DNA from 2 places in the Paenibacillus sp. J2L1-98 genome. Region 1 is predicted to be linked to the other one. Evidence: riboswitches for the same ligand, from Rfam matches in the RefSeq annotation. Region 1 holds a riboswitch; the other holds the start of a gene.
What was found. Region 1 has a riboswitch for cobalamin ahead of AC0YNZ_RS26785 (hypothetical protein). Riboswitches for the same ligand answer to the same signal wherever they lie in the genome.
Positions count from the first base shown of each region.

Region 1 (6,998 bases):
AGTTCACGAAAGCGGGAGGATAAATATCCAGCCCGATCGGCCTTATGACTTGCTTGATGGATCACTTCATTAACGGCTGCGGAAGTAAAGTGAGGAATTTTCCCGTCTCTATGAACTTCCTGAGCAACAAATTGAAACAGTTTAAAACGGTTTTCCGCCGTATCAGGCATCGTGTCTTTCAAATATACTTCGTACCCGTAACCGCGTATCCTTGATCGCAAAGCGGGATGAATTTTCTCAACATCCTGCATATTGCCGGCGAGCACCAAAATAAAATCGCTTGGCACAGGCTCGGTGCGAATCATCCTCCCGCTTGAACCGGGGGTTCGCCCCGTTATTGCCATCTTTTTTTCTTGAAACGCAGTAAGAAGGGCTTGTTGGGATTCTAAAGATAGTGTCGAAACCTCATCGATATAGAGTACTCCTTGATGAGCTAAATGAATGGCCCCCGGTTCAACCAGATGATGAGGTGACGTCTCCATACCTCCTGATTGATAAGGGTCATGCCTTACATCGCCAAGCAGAGCGCCTGCATGCAATCCGGTTGCATCAATAAAAGGGGGATTTTCCTTACCTGAATTATTAATCAGATATTTAGGTGTTTTATTAGAAGGCGTAACTTTCAATGTTTTTCCAAACCAAAATAGGAGTAACAGGATTAAAAGACCGCTCATCATATAAACCGGATTATCCCGGGTCAAGGAGTAGAACACCGCTACAAATAAACAGACAAATGCTGCAAATCCCAATATCCAACGTAAGGAAGCAGCATTAGAACGATGTGAATGTTCATACTCTTTTATGACTCGTTCCCCTTCACCGGCTGGCAATAAACGGATAGACGGGACGTTGCGCTCTTTCACTCCTGCCTCGGCTACAACATCTGTCAAACGAGATCCTTGCAGCAATTCGGCCATTGCCTGCCCAAGCATGCTTTTCCCTGTTCCCGGTTCACCTATGAGCAGCACCGACCTTTTTTGGGAGGCGGCAAGGCGAATGACAGTCACAACTTCATCCTGGCCTACAACCTGGTCAATGATCTTTTCCGGTACAGGTACCTCAGCTGTTGTTGCATAGTCGCTTCTTTGTTCAAAAGCTGAGCTTTGTTTCTCTAGAATCGGGGCGACGTAGTTTTCAAAAATGGCTTTCACTTTTACTGAACCGTCATGGCGAATTTTTTCCGCTTCAGGCAGCAGCTTCATCTTTATTTCCGGCATATTCAGTAAGGCGATTAGAGTCATAGCAGCGGTTTGCCGGACTTCATCTGATGAATCGTCAAAAGCTTTTTGCCAAAACTGCCATATTTGATCAAAGCGAGCTTCAGCAGACTGCACAATCCCTTTAGCTATCCCTTCACGCACATAAAGGGAAGAATCGCCTGCAAGACGCATCGCTATACTCGCTGCCTCGCCTTGGTCATGAACGATCAATCGCCCAATTTCCCGGCCTGCCAAGTATCGAAGAATCCAGCGCGTGTCTGTGGAAAACAGATATAATGCTTCAATCCATTGCTCGGGCTGTTTCTCAAAAAGCCGGATGATCAAAGCGATCATCCGTTCCATGGCAACAACCTTGCCTTTACGGGCATAATGATCCAATGCTGAGGCAAATAGATGAATTACAAATCGGTTCAAAGCAAAGACCACCTTAATGGCATGGAATAAACATCAAAGCATGTCGCAATTCGTGAAGTGTATCATGCACCGGAGCGTAAGTAGAAAAAAGGGCCGTATAAATAACAATGCCTGCAAGAGCTGTGATAGCGGTTAGTTGGAACGTAAGAGATTGCATTATTTTTCTAAATCCATGACTCTTCTGATGTTCAAATTTATTTAGCACTTAAATTTCCTCCCTTTGCGTATCGTGTTCTCTTGCCTAGTTTACTAATGCCAACGCCTGCTATCATTCCTATTGCGATGACTGCAAGCAGGAAGACAAATGCCTTAAATTTCACTCCAGCGGGCGGATTGAATGCCTGTACGCCTACAATATATTTTTGCTCGGCGATGACGGATCCGTTAGCAGGATCTACAGCCTCGACCGTCACTTCATGTTCCGCCCCATCGAAAAATTGCATACCGAACTTATAAGTGCCGTCAACAGAGGGGCTTTCCATGGATAATATGTCTGCCCCATCCTCAAGCCTTACAGCTTTAAACTTTACTGCAACCGGATTACTCCCGATTTGATCAAATTTCCCTTCAACATAAGCAAGCTCGCCTACACGGGCGTGAATATCGGCTTCCGATTCATCCGAACCGTGCGCAAAAACAGACGCTTGCATCATCAACATTAGAATTAAAACTAAACCTGCTATTCTATTAAACCGCATCGAGTCTCATCCTCCGTTTCGAAAATACCCATCCGCACAGCAATCCGAATATCGCTAACAATCCAATGAATATAATTGCGTTCCGAACCTCTTTTGGATTTTCATGAATGTTGATCTTCAGTTCTTGGGTGCCGATTGCTTTCCCGGTATCATCCATTAAATCCAGCGTCATCGCATACTCCCCGCGAATCGGAAACATATAATCAAATGACGCCTTCCCATTCTCAATCGATACTGTTGAATCTATTAAAGGCGTTCCTTCTACCCACGGAAAGTCCGTAGGCGAGAAAAATTTAGTCTCCGGACTGCTTAGCTGAATATGTACCGAACCGTTAGTAACATCTTGGAAACTCAGCTCCACTGTAGACGTATCCAAATCCGGGCGAACGGTAGCCAGCACCCCCTCATTCAGTTCAATAGTTGCCGCATCCTTCGCCGCGGCCGAAGTTACTAAAACTGCTCCAAAAATCAAAAAAGCTGCAAACCCGACGCTTAACCACTTTGTCATCACTTCATTGCTCCTTTATTACTGGTTTTTAAACACGCAAAAAAACACTTCTACCAAAAAAGCATAGAAGTGTTTACAGAAACGCAAAAAAACTAGCGATCTATACACTTCCCTATCCTCGTAGGTTCTTTAGTGTTCAAAAGAAATGGCAGGTCTCCTGGCTCATGGATCAAACGCAATAAACTGAATGATGCATCAATTCAGTTGCATAAGCCTTCCCACTTTTCATAGTGGCTTATGCATGCTCTCCATTAACAGTGGCGGGACCGCGACGGACTTACACCGTTCTTCCCTTTTAAGAAACGCCTTAGCGTTTCACCTTTTCCTGAAATGTTTTCGTATAGTAGTTCAAAGTCATGCTTAGTATAATAGGGATCTTGAAAAATGTCTATGACAATCCGGTTGATTTCGCTGCCGTGCCGCTTCGCTTATGAAAACGCAAGGCTATGAGGTCAACCTGTTACTCTCCATGAGGCGGATCATAGCTCTCGGATATTTGAGAACAATTCACTCCGGATTCTTCAAATCTATTTCGCCTTGCACAGCATCATCTGCAAACTGCATAAATCAATATTTTCCTATTTCACCATATAAATGATTAGCATCATAAACGGTAATCTCTTGAGACGCTCATAGCACACGCTTAATTTATTTTCTAATTGAATGTCTTAAAATTTCATCTGCCACTGCTTGTGGCGGATACGATAGCATGGTATATCCCTTTGTTTTTACAGTTACCCTTTCGCCAATTTTCAGGTCATGATAATGTACGATAACCAAAGACCAATCCGTAGAGAGCAATTATTAATACCAAAAAAGCTAACAATCTTCTCATCTTTCTTCCTCCTGTTCAAAATACAGTAAAGTAAGGTTACGTTATCCTTGAGAAAACGGCAGCCGGTATAGGATGGCCGCCTGTTTTATCTTCAATAACCCCATTCTACAGGTAAACAGGTAAAACCTGAATTGGAGGTATCGTGTTTATTTTACAAAAAAAAGGAAAAATCACACGGAAATCGTATGATTGTTCCTCATTTTTCACTCCAAGAGGCCGTTATTCTTTTATTCCTGCCAAGCTTGCAACTTCCGCCGGTGAAAGAGCGCCTTCATAAATGCGTAATTCATCTATCAGTCCCTTAAATGGCGTATCCCACCAGTTCACGCCTAAGCTGAAGCTTGCATCGGCAGTCGTGAAGATGTTCGGGAAGTTCGTGCCTGTAAACTTCTCTTCGCCGTTCACATAAACATGGATCGTGCCGTTATCGACGGTAAGCGCTAAATGGCTCCATGCTCCGATAGGGATGGTCATGCCTGTGACCGCATCGTACCATGAGCTGCCGGACCAAACCATCGTATTACCGCCGGCCGGTCCGCTCGGAACGAGGCTTACCCAGTTGCTGCTGTCTCTCGCGCCAAAGAAAGTCGTCGTAAACATCGTTAACTGCTCCGGCTTTAACCAAACCGAGACAGAGTACGTATTGCTGGCGATGAGCCCATCGGGCAAGCGTACGCCGGATCCCCCGTCGAACGCTGCGGCTTTGCCGCTCTTGCCCTCGCCATACGTCATGCCGCCGCCGGTATTATTGATGCGATTGCCGGTTAACTTACCTGCGCCGAAATTACCCGTCGCATCGCTCAAGTTATCTTCGAACGCGTAATGAGCGGCCAAACCGGCTGCTTGGTAAGGCAATACCGTGATTGTAAAGCTTTTTGTTGCCGTTACGTCACCTTTCGCGATGGTTGCGGTTAGCGCAGCCGTCGCGCTGTCCGAACCGGCCTCCGGCCGGCTGATGACGCCTGTTTCCGTTACAACGCCGGAATCCGAAGTCTGCCAAGTAATTTGTGCGTGCCTGGTCCCTTCTGCCGGAAGCGTTAGATTGGAAATGACGTTCGCTGTATCGCCGAGGTCCAGATCGTTGACAACATCCGTGACGATTTCCTGATCGGTTTTACCTAGAAGTTTGCTTCCCCAGACGGAAATTCCTTTCGACATCGCGGTGAACGTCATCACATAACGTTCCGAAGCCGGATCCCAAAGACGTACGAATACGCCGCTATAGGCGACTCCATCCACTGTGATTTTCGCTTGATTATGGCTTGTCCTCGCCCAACTGCCCTTTACATCGCCGGAAATGGTATAGTCTTCGTTTAACCGTATAAGAACCGAGTTCGTGATCGCTCCGGAATAGCTTTTCCCATGGTTAATGAATTTGTATTCCCCGATCAAATCCTGGATGTTTACTTTATCAAGGGTCTCGCCTGTGTAACGATAAGGAGCAACCACAGGCCAGCCGTCTTTATTCATAAACATCTGGTGAACCCGAACCTCGTGAAATTCGCCTGTTTGCGGGAATCTTGTATGGAAAATCAGGAATTGCTTGCCGGTTTCCGCGTCATAATATACGGAATTATGACCCGGAGAAACGTATCCTACGCCGATACCCGTTCCGGCATCCCCGATTTTTCGCTCAAATAAATAATTGCCAATCAGCTTGTTGCCGTAGGGAGCATTATCCGTAGCGCCCGGTAAAACGGCATTTTGGCCTTGGGCGTCTACATAAGGGCCCTCGGGATTTCTGGAACGGAACTGTCTCATATTGTAACCGCCGTCTGCCCCTAACCACCCATAAGTTACATACAAGTAGTAATAGTCCGTGTTCTTGTCATACACAATATACGGACCTTCGCCCGATTTATAATAGCCGCCTGCAATTTTCGTTCCAAAATATCGGTCGATCAGTCTGCCGTCTGACGTCGTGCCGTCCTCGCCCGGATAGATGGCTTTACCCGTCGATTTATCGATTTCAAGCAGAAAAATGCCGCCGGACCATGAACCGTATGTCATCCACAGTTTCCCGTTCTCGTCATAAAACAGAGTCGAATCAATCGCATTCGGATAAATATAGTTGTTATATGATCCGTTTGCATTGAACCACTCCGGCCTTGTTCCCGTTAACTTGCCGTTATCGATAAGCGCCTGAATATTCGTATTCGTCCATTTCTTATTGATTACGCTGTTGTTATCGTACGCTTCATCCCGGGTAAACCCGGAATATATGACGGTATCCCCATACGTATACGGCCCTTCTATGTTCTTCGCTACCGCAAAACCGATTGCCGAACGAATATACGTGGATGATGCGCTGTAATACATCATATAGGCACCGGTTGTTCCGTCCTTATTGATGTAGTCATTGTTCCAGAAAACATCGGGAGCCCAAACGGAGAACCCGCCCTTGCTATCGGAATCGTTCTCTCCGGCCCATGCAAAGGAGCCTGCCAGATTTGCGGATAAATCACCAAACAAGACATTGCCTGGTGTCGTGTATCCATTCGTGAACCGGGTCCAATTTTGCAAATCCGTCGACTTTGCCGCTTCGATATGAGAACCGAACACGTAATACGTGTCGCCGTCTTTCACGATCGAAGGGTCGTGAACAGAAACGTTTGTAAATGCCGGAGTTTCGCCCTGCTCGTCAAGGTGAGGTTTGTTGCTATTATCGCTTGGCTGGCTATCCGTTACGGCTGTGCCCTCAGCGAGCACGACATTCGGTAATGTTAATATAAATGTTAATAATAGAAGAATGAATCTAATGGATGAACGTTTACTCATTCAAAGCTTCTCCTCTCACAATCACCGTTGATATGCAAACGCATTCATATTGCTGGTTTACACTGGTTCTTCCCACACCTCCCACGATTGTAATCGAATCGGAGTTGATGAAACGCTTACATCTTTAAAAATATTAATGTAATTATCAACAAATTAATAATAGTATAAATTTTATAAGATCTCAACCAAAACTTATTATCGAACAATCGTTCTTGTCATGACAAAAGGCGCCCGGTTCGGGCGCCTTTTCCTATTCTTACTTCTACGGCATTGCACAAATGACGGAAAAGTTACATCCTTGCCGCGCAGCGTGTGTGAAGGAAAAATAAGGTTATAACTAGAATAATTCAGTAATCTATTTTAGGAGTGAACACATGAGCATCTCAACGTACCCGGAGTTCGTACAGCTGGTCAGTCAATATAAGATTTTCCCATTCTCCGATCTTATTCCCGAGCATCCTTCCCTTACCTCCGTCGTTCCCAGTGACAGCTGGCATACGGGAACCGAGCTGGATCCGTGGCTATGGCGCGTCAAGATCGTAAAG
Region 1 is NZ_JBWDNW010000025.1:14,305-21,302, forward strand. Features, by position in the region: partial or broken gene lonB (ATP-dependent protease LonB) at 1-1,562, opposite strand, end outside; gene AC0YNZ_RS26775 (CbtB domain-containing protein) at 1,648-1,791, opposite strand; gene AC0YNZ_RS26780 (hypothetical protein) at 1,829-2,332, opposite strand; gene AC0YNZ_RS26785 (hypothetical protein) at 2,322-2,840, opposite strand; cobalamin riboswitch at 2,971-3,178, opposite strand; gene AC0YNZ_RS26790 (LamG-like jellyroll fold domain-containing protein) at 3,895-6,453, opposite strand; gene AC0YNZ_RS26795 (AlkZ-related protein) at 6,828-6,998, shown strand, end outside.

Region 2 (6,998 bases), on a different contig from region 1:
ACTTCTTGGCTAGCTGCTTGCGCGGGTAAGATGCTACGTTTCGGCCTGCGAGCAGCACCTCTCCTTCCTTAGGCTGATCGACGCCGGAAAGCAAGTGAAGCAGCGTTGACTTGCCAACGCCATTGGGTCCGATAATGCCGTAAATACGCCCTTCCATAAACGAGCAGGAAAGGCCGTTCAGCACAGGCCTTCCCTGCACCGTCTGTACAATGCTTTGCACCTCGATCATATCGTCCCTCCTTGCTTCAGCTGCCGCCTGTGCAGTAAATAGGCGAAGAAAGGCGCACCGATAAGCGCCGTAACGACGCCCAGCGGAATTTCTTTTGGCGACAGCGCTATTCGCGCCAGCGTATCTGACCAAAGGACGAATGCGCCCCCTCCGATTGCTGATAAGGGGGTAATCAGCCGATAGTCCGGACCGACAAGCAAACGGATCAGATGAGGAACCACAAGCCCGACGAAGCCAATAACGCCGGATACGGATACGGCTGCTGCCGTCAGCAGCGTCGAGCTGATTAATACGATTAGCTTCGTTCGTTCGACGTTAATCCCGAGATGCGCAGCATGCCGCTCTCCAAGCACGAATAAATTGAGTGACTGACCGTAGATGAGCAAGAGCGGAAACCCGACCAGCAGAAATGGAATAAGCATATAGACATTGTCCCAGCTCCGCATGGCAAGCGAGCCCATCAGCCAAAACAAAATCTGATTAACGACGCCCTCGGACATCGACACCATGAAAGATACGAAAGCGCCAAGAAACGATTGGACAATGACGCCTGACAAAATAAGCGTTTCAATAAGCATGACGCCTTTGCTCCGCGAGAGCCAGAAGACGCCAAGCAGCGTAACGGTTCCCGTACCGAAGGCTATAAGCGGAATCGTCCACATGCCAATCGCAGTCTGCAGCCCGAATAATATGATGAATGCGGCACCTACCGAGCAGCCCGAGGCTACGCCTAACGTGTACGGATCGGCTAACGGATTGCGCAGCACACCTTGAAAACCGGTGCCCGCAAGCGCAAGGCAAGCGCCGACAAGGACTGCAAGCAAAACGCGTGAAAGTCTTACCTGAGTTACGATCGCTATTTCTCCCGGCGTATAAGGAAGCGGCTTATCCGCAAGCCAAGGCAGCTGATGAATCATTATTCCCCATACGTCCCGAACAGAGATGCCAGCCGAGCCGATCGATAGACTAACAACGATAGAAACAGCAAGAAGGAGCATAGCTGCTCCTCCATACCAGACAAGTTTATAGGTCATTTGATTATTTTACGAGATCCGGGTGAATCACTTTAGCAAGCTCGAGCAAACCGTCGGCAAGACGCGGTCCTACGCGTACGAGAGGATCCTCGGTCACAGCAAACATTTGCTTATTTTTCACCGCATCGATGACATTCCAACCGGGACGGCTTTCAATGCCAGCAACGATAGGATTCGGGTCCTCCTTCAAATCAGGGTAAATAATAAGCTCCGGATTTTGAGTAACGACTTCCTCTGCGCTAACCTCGTACCAGCCAGGTTTAGCAGCTGCAATGTTCTTACCGCCTGCCAGTGTCAGCAGCTCATCGAGGAATGTGCCGGATCCAACCGTCCAACCAGGCGAAAATTCCAAGTATACGTTCTTCTTCTCAGCGTCCTTCACGGCATCTGTGACCTGCTGCTTAATCATACGCATATGCTCAGCAATTACAGCCGCTTCGGATTGTTTATTCATAATATGACCTAAATTTTCGATTTTGGCAATAACTGCTTCATAAGTAAGCGGATCTGTCGCATATACCGGAATTTTCAATTGGCGCAGCTTCGTGATCGCTTCCGTGTTCATCGACGATGACGCGAGCACGAGATCAGGGTCCAGCGCAGCGACTGCTTCGATATTAGTCGTCATATCGCCAACTTTCGGCTTGGACGCCGCCTCCACCGGATAATTGCTGTATTCATCGACGCCAACCACTTGCCCGCCTGAGCCAATGGCATAGATAGCTTCCGTTTCACTAGGAACTAGCGTAACGACCTTCGCCGGTTCTTGCGCGATGGTAATCTCCTCTCCTGTATCATCCTTTAGCGTGAGCGGATAAACAGTAGCTTTCTCGGCCGGCGCCGGCTCGTTCGCAGCGGCCTGCTCCGAATTAGCAGCCGTATTGCCAGGCTTGTTCTCCGTTTCGCTGCTTGCACCGCACGCGCTCGTAAATACGAGCATCATCGTCATAAGCAAGCTGATAAGCAACTTCATCATATTACGGTTAATCCCATTCATCTCGTTCTTCACCTCTATATTATTTTTTCGTATAAAATAAAAAAAAGCATCTCTGGCAATTGTGCCAGAAATGCTGTTATACGCTCTCTAAAAACAAGCTAAGCGAAAAGCTTCCCTAACACCGTCCTAAGTCCACGTAGGTTTAAGCGTTATGTAAACAGGCAGATTTTCTGACTCGGTTAGCGCAGCGAAAGCGTGCTTTCGCTGTCAATCCTTACAGTGGCGGGTCCGTGCCGGATTCTCACCGGTCTTCCCTATTAAGTGTCCACGAGAGTTTACAAGCTGTTTCCTCCTTGTAAGACAACCTCGTATCCACACCTGTTTATCCATTATGAAATTATCAGTTGTTAATATACACTGTCTCTCGAAATTTGTCCATTCATATCCTTACAATTATTCAGCGCGTCAATCCCGTTCTGCTCCTTCCATTTGCCGCATAGGTAACGTAATAGCCTCTTTCATTACTCTTTAACGTAATCTACTTCTGTTTGACCGTAAAGGAGGTCATTACCAGACATGCAGCCCCTGCATAGGCCGATCTCGCCACTTTTTAGATTCATCTGCTTTTTTGTCGCTATTTCGCTTCTCGCCGGAATTGCATTTACCTTGCTCCGCGATCGCGACGAAGCGCCGCCCCCTGTAACGGAGCACGCATTCGAGAGCGGACATGCGATATGGTCGATCGATGCTTATCCGGCTAAAGTGCTTCACAGCAACAACTTTTCAATAGAACTGACCGATCTGTCCGGAGCTCCCTTGCAGAATGCCGGCTTAACGGTCAAGCTTGAGATGCTGAATATGATCTGCGGCGATTACGAGTTCAGCATGACCGAAATTGCTCCGGGAAAGTATTCGGGTGAAGGTGTACCTTTAATGGCCGGCACGTGGAAGGCAACGTTAACGCTTGTAACGGGCGATCACACGTATAATATTGTAAGACTATTACGGGCAATCCATTAGTCCGCTTACCAAAGCCACGGATTTATTGTCGGGATAACACCGTTGACGGCCAGCCCGCGCAAAATGGATATGACGCCTACGGCTATTGCCGTCACGACGCTCGCTTTGCGCATGAACCGCCGCCATTTCCTGTTGGCAAAGGAGGCAATAGATGCAGCAGCCGCTAATGCCGGAAAGGTTGAAAGCCCAAACAAAGCCATGACAGCCGCCCCTTGAAGCCCAGAACCGGTGGAGGCGGCTGTCATCTGCATCGCATACGTCAAGCCGCAAGGCAAAAATCCGAAAGCAACTCCTGTAGCTAGCAAATGCCAATGTTCTTGATTAACGGAGCGCTGAGCGCCGCCTGCCAATCTCCGGTGAAGGATGGCCGATAACCGGTGCATAAGCGGCAGCTGAAATCTGCGCCACAGCCACAGCAGCAAAAAACAGCCGCCTATAATAGAAGCTAGGCCTTGCACGCCTGCAAGCTTGCCGGCCACATCAACAAAAGAACCAACTACTCCCATAACGGCTCCCAGCATACTATAGGATAAAACACGTCCTGCATTGTATAGAAGCATAGATTTATGCACAGATGCCGAGGAATTCAGCGATACGGCGGACACGATCCCGCCGCACATTCCGATGCAATGCGGCGCGCTGAACAAGCCGGTCAACATAATGAAGCCCACCTGCTGCCACGTCATCGTCATTAGCTTGCTCCAGCCTTTCGCCGAAGCTGACCCGTGAGCCGGAGCGCGTTGCCAACGACCGATACCGAGCTGAGAGCCATTGCGGTTCCTGCCATCCAAGGCTCAAGCAGGCCAAATGCGGCAAAGGGAATAATAATCACATTGTAGAGAAAGGCGAATGTTAAGTTTTGCCTGACATTACGAATCGTTAAGCGGCTTATTCTGATCGCTTCAGGGATCGCCTGCAAGCGGGAGAAGAGCAAAGTCATATGACCTGCGCTCAGCGCCGCGTCCGTCCCTTCCCCCATCGCAAGCCCAACATCAGCAGCAGCCAATGCCGGCGCATCATTCCAGCCATCGCCGGCCATTGCGACCCGCTTGCCTTGACGCTTCAGCTGCTCAATAAGCGCTACCTTGCTCTCTGGCAGCATGGAAGCATGAACGGCAGCGATACCTGCAGCTTTTGCAGCCGCTCGAGCCGGGGCCTCGTGATCGCCTGTTGCCAGCAGCGACGAAACGCCCAGCGCCCTTAGCTCCTTTACCGTATTTCCGGCATTTGACTTAACCTTATCGCTAAATGCGAGTACGCCAACGCATTGTCCTTCGAGCGCGGCGTAAAGCACCGTTTCACCAAGAGCCTCCCGCTGCTTCGCAAATGCGGCGGCTTCGCTGCTTGTGGTCCATTCACGTTCATGTGCAAATCTGGCATTGCCTACCGCGAATCGTTGTTCCTCAACAACCGCTTCTACGCCCCCGCCTGGCGTAAACTTATGCTGACTGGCGTCAGGGATGACAAGTCCAAGCTTGCCGGCCTCACGCATAATGGCAAGTGAAAGCGGATGAGCCGTCCGTGCTTCGGCGGCAGCCGCCAATCGCAAAACCGAAGCCCGGCTTCCATTAACAGCCAGCATGGCGCTTACATGCGGCTTGCCCTCCGTTAATGTCCCCGTCTTGTCAAAAATAATCGTTTGAATTCTCGCTAAGCGCTCGAGCGCTCCCGCTTCCTTCGCCACAATCCCTTGCTTCGCGAGTCTGGCGGATGCGAGGACTAGCGAGATCGGTGCCGCTAACCCAAGAGCGCATGGGCAAGCCGCTAACAGGACTGCTATAGCGCAAATATAGGCTTGATTCCAATTGCCCGGCTCAAGAATCGTTCCCCACATCACAAGCGTTGCCAGCGCGAAGACGAGCATAACGGGTACAAACCAGCTCGCAGCCGCATCGACATTGCGCTGAATCGCTGATTTCGACCGCTGCGCTTGCCTGACAAGCTCTTGAATCCGGCTCAGCATTGTATCATGTCCGGCCGCCCTCGTCCGGATGCGAAGCCGCGCGCTTTCGTTACGAGTTCCCGCCCACACCGGATCGCCCTCTCGCTTAGCAATCGGCAAGCTTTCTCCAGTAAGCAGGGATTCATCCGCTGCCGACTGACCGCCGCATACGATACCGTCGACCGGCACAACCTCGCCTGCCTCAACGATCACGATGTCGCCTTCTCGAACAAACTCCGTCTTCATGCGAACAATTTCCCCAGCCCGTTCAACCGCAGCTGTTTGGCTCTGCAGCTTGCCATAGCCGTCCGCTCCGTGCTGCGCCCGGAGCGAAGCCGAGACTTCAATATATTTTCCAAGCAGCACGGCCGTAATCACGACAGCGGAGGTTTCGAAATATAGCGGCGGGGCATGAGCAGCAGAAGCTGAAACCGGACTTAGCAAGCCGTTCTGAAATACGGCATAATGGCTGTACAAATAAGCAGCGGTCGTGCCGATCACAACCAGTACATCCATATTCGCGCTCCGCTCGCGCACCGCATGATAGGCGCCAAAATAAAAGGGAAGTCCAATCACAAACTGTATGATCGAAGCGAGCGCAAGCTGCAGCCATGGCAGCGTTAACCACGCCGGCAAGCTGGCAAGCCATGGCTCCAGCAGAGGAATATGCTGTACCATACCGGTTAATAGCGGCAGCGTTAGCACAGCCGATACGGCGAGCCTTAGCTTAAGCGATTTATGCTCTTTATGCAGTCCTGCCTCTGCCGTCTCATTCAGGAGCGCCACAAATCCCAGCTGCTTTACCCGCTCGGCTATTTGTTTAGAACCGAGCAATTCCGGCTTAAACTGAACCCATGCTGTTCGAAGCGGAAAACTGACCGCCGCCAACTGTACGCCATCCATTTTGCCGACTGCCTTCTCGATCCTCGCTGCGCAAGCTGAGCAGCTCATACCATGCACCGCAAAATCTATCGTAATATCCCGTTCCGACTCATCATTCTGAGCTGCATGCTTCAACTAAAGCACCCGCCTTCCATTCATTGCCGTCCAAATGCCTGTACCTCTGCGTTTATCTATATGACAGGCAATCGAATTGCATGAATGGAACATGCGGCTACATCCTGTTCGGAGCGGGTATGCCCAATATTTCCAGCGCATCCTGCATCGTTTGTTTATAACGCCCGGTAAGCCATATGCGCAAGCACTTCGCCTGTCCTTCTGCTTTAAGAATCGGACAGGCTGCATAGAAGTGATTAAATAAAGCAGAAAGCTCATAAACATACGAGCACAATTGATGCGGAGCCAGCTCCTTGACAGCTGCTTGAAGGGTCTCAGGCCAATAAGCAAGCTGTCGAAGCAGACTTCGTTCCTGAGCCCCCAGCTCATTGAACGCCAATAAATCATGCGGGGGTGAATCAGACACTCCGGTCCTCTTCAAAATGCTGCTGGAGCGCGCATAGGAATAAAGCAAATAAACACCGGTATTCCCGGATATCTCCGTCGCCTGATCGAGATCAAATACAACCTCCGTCTGCAGATGGTAACGCAGCAAATAGTAACGGATAGATGCGGCCGCTATCACATGACTCGCTAAACCGGCTTTGCGGGAACGTTTCGCATCGATGATTTGTTCCATTCGTTCCAAAAAATCAGCAATTTTGATGCCGATCCCTTGTCTGCCCGACATAGCGTAGGCATGTTTGCCGTCGGATGTATCGATGCCGAGACCCTTTGCTATGCCTTGACTAAGCGACACGACGCCATAGCTGACATGCCGGAGCTGCTCTGCTTGCTTCTGATAGCCTAGGGCGAGCAGCGCCTGCTTGACCATCGCCT
Region 2 is NZ_JBWDNW010000001.1:119,747-126,744, forward strand. Features, by position in the region: gene AC0YNZ_RS00575 (heme ABC transporter ATP-binding protein) at 1-229, opposite strand, end outside; gene AC0YNZ_RS00580 (FecCD family ABC transporter permease) at 226-1,227, opposite strand; gene AC0YNZ_RS00585 (ABC transporter substrate-binding protein) at 1,268-2,239, opposite strand; cobalamin riboswitch at 2,404-2,561, opposite strand; gene AC0YNZ_RS00590 (hypothetical protein) at 2,777-3,220, shown strand; gene AC0YNZ_RS00595 (sulfite exporter TauE/SafE family protein) at 3,226-3,912, opposite strand; gene AC0YNZ_RS00600 (heavy metal translocating P-type ATPase) at 3,912-6,179, opposite strand; gene AC0YNZ_RS00605 (arginine--tRNA ligase) at 6,277-6,998, opposite strand, start outside.
Region 2: it holds a riboswitch for cobalamin, as region 1 does, so the genes downstream of both, AC0YNZ_RS00585 (ABC transporter substrate-binding protein) here and AC0YNZ_RS26785 (hypothetical protein) in region 1, are expected to answer to the same signal.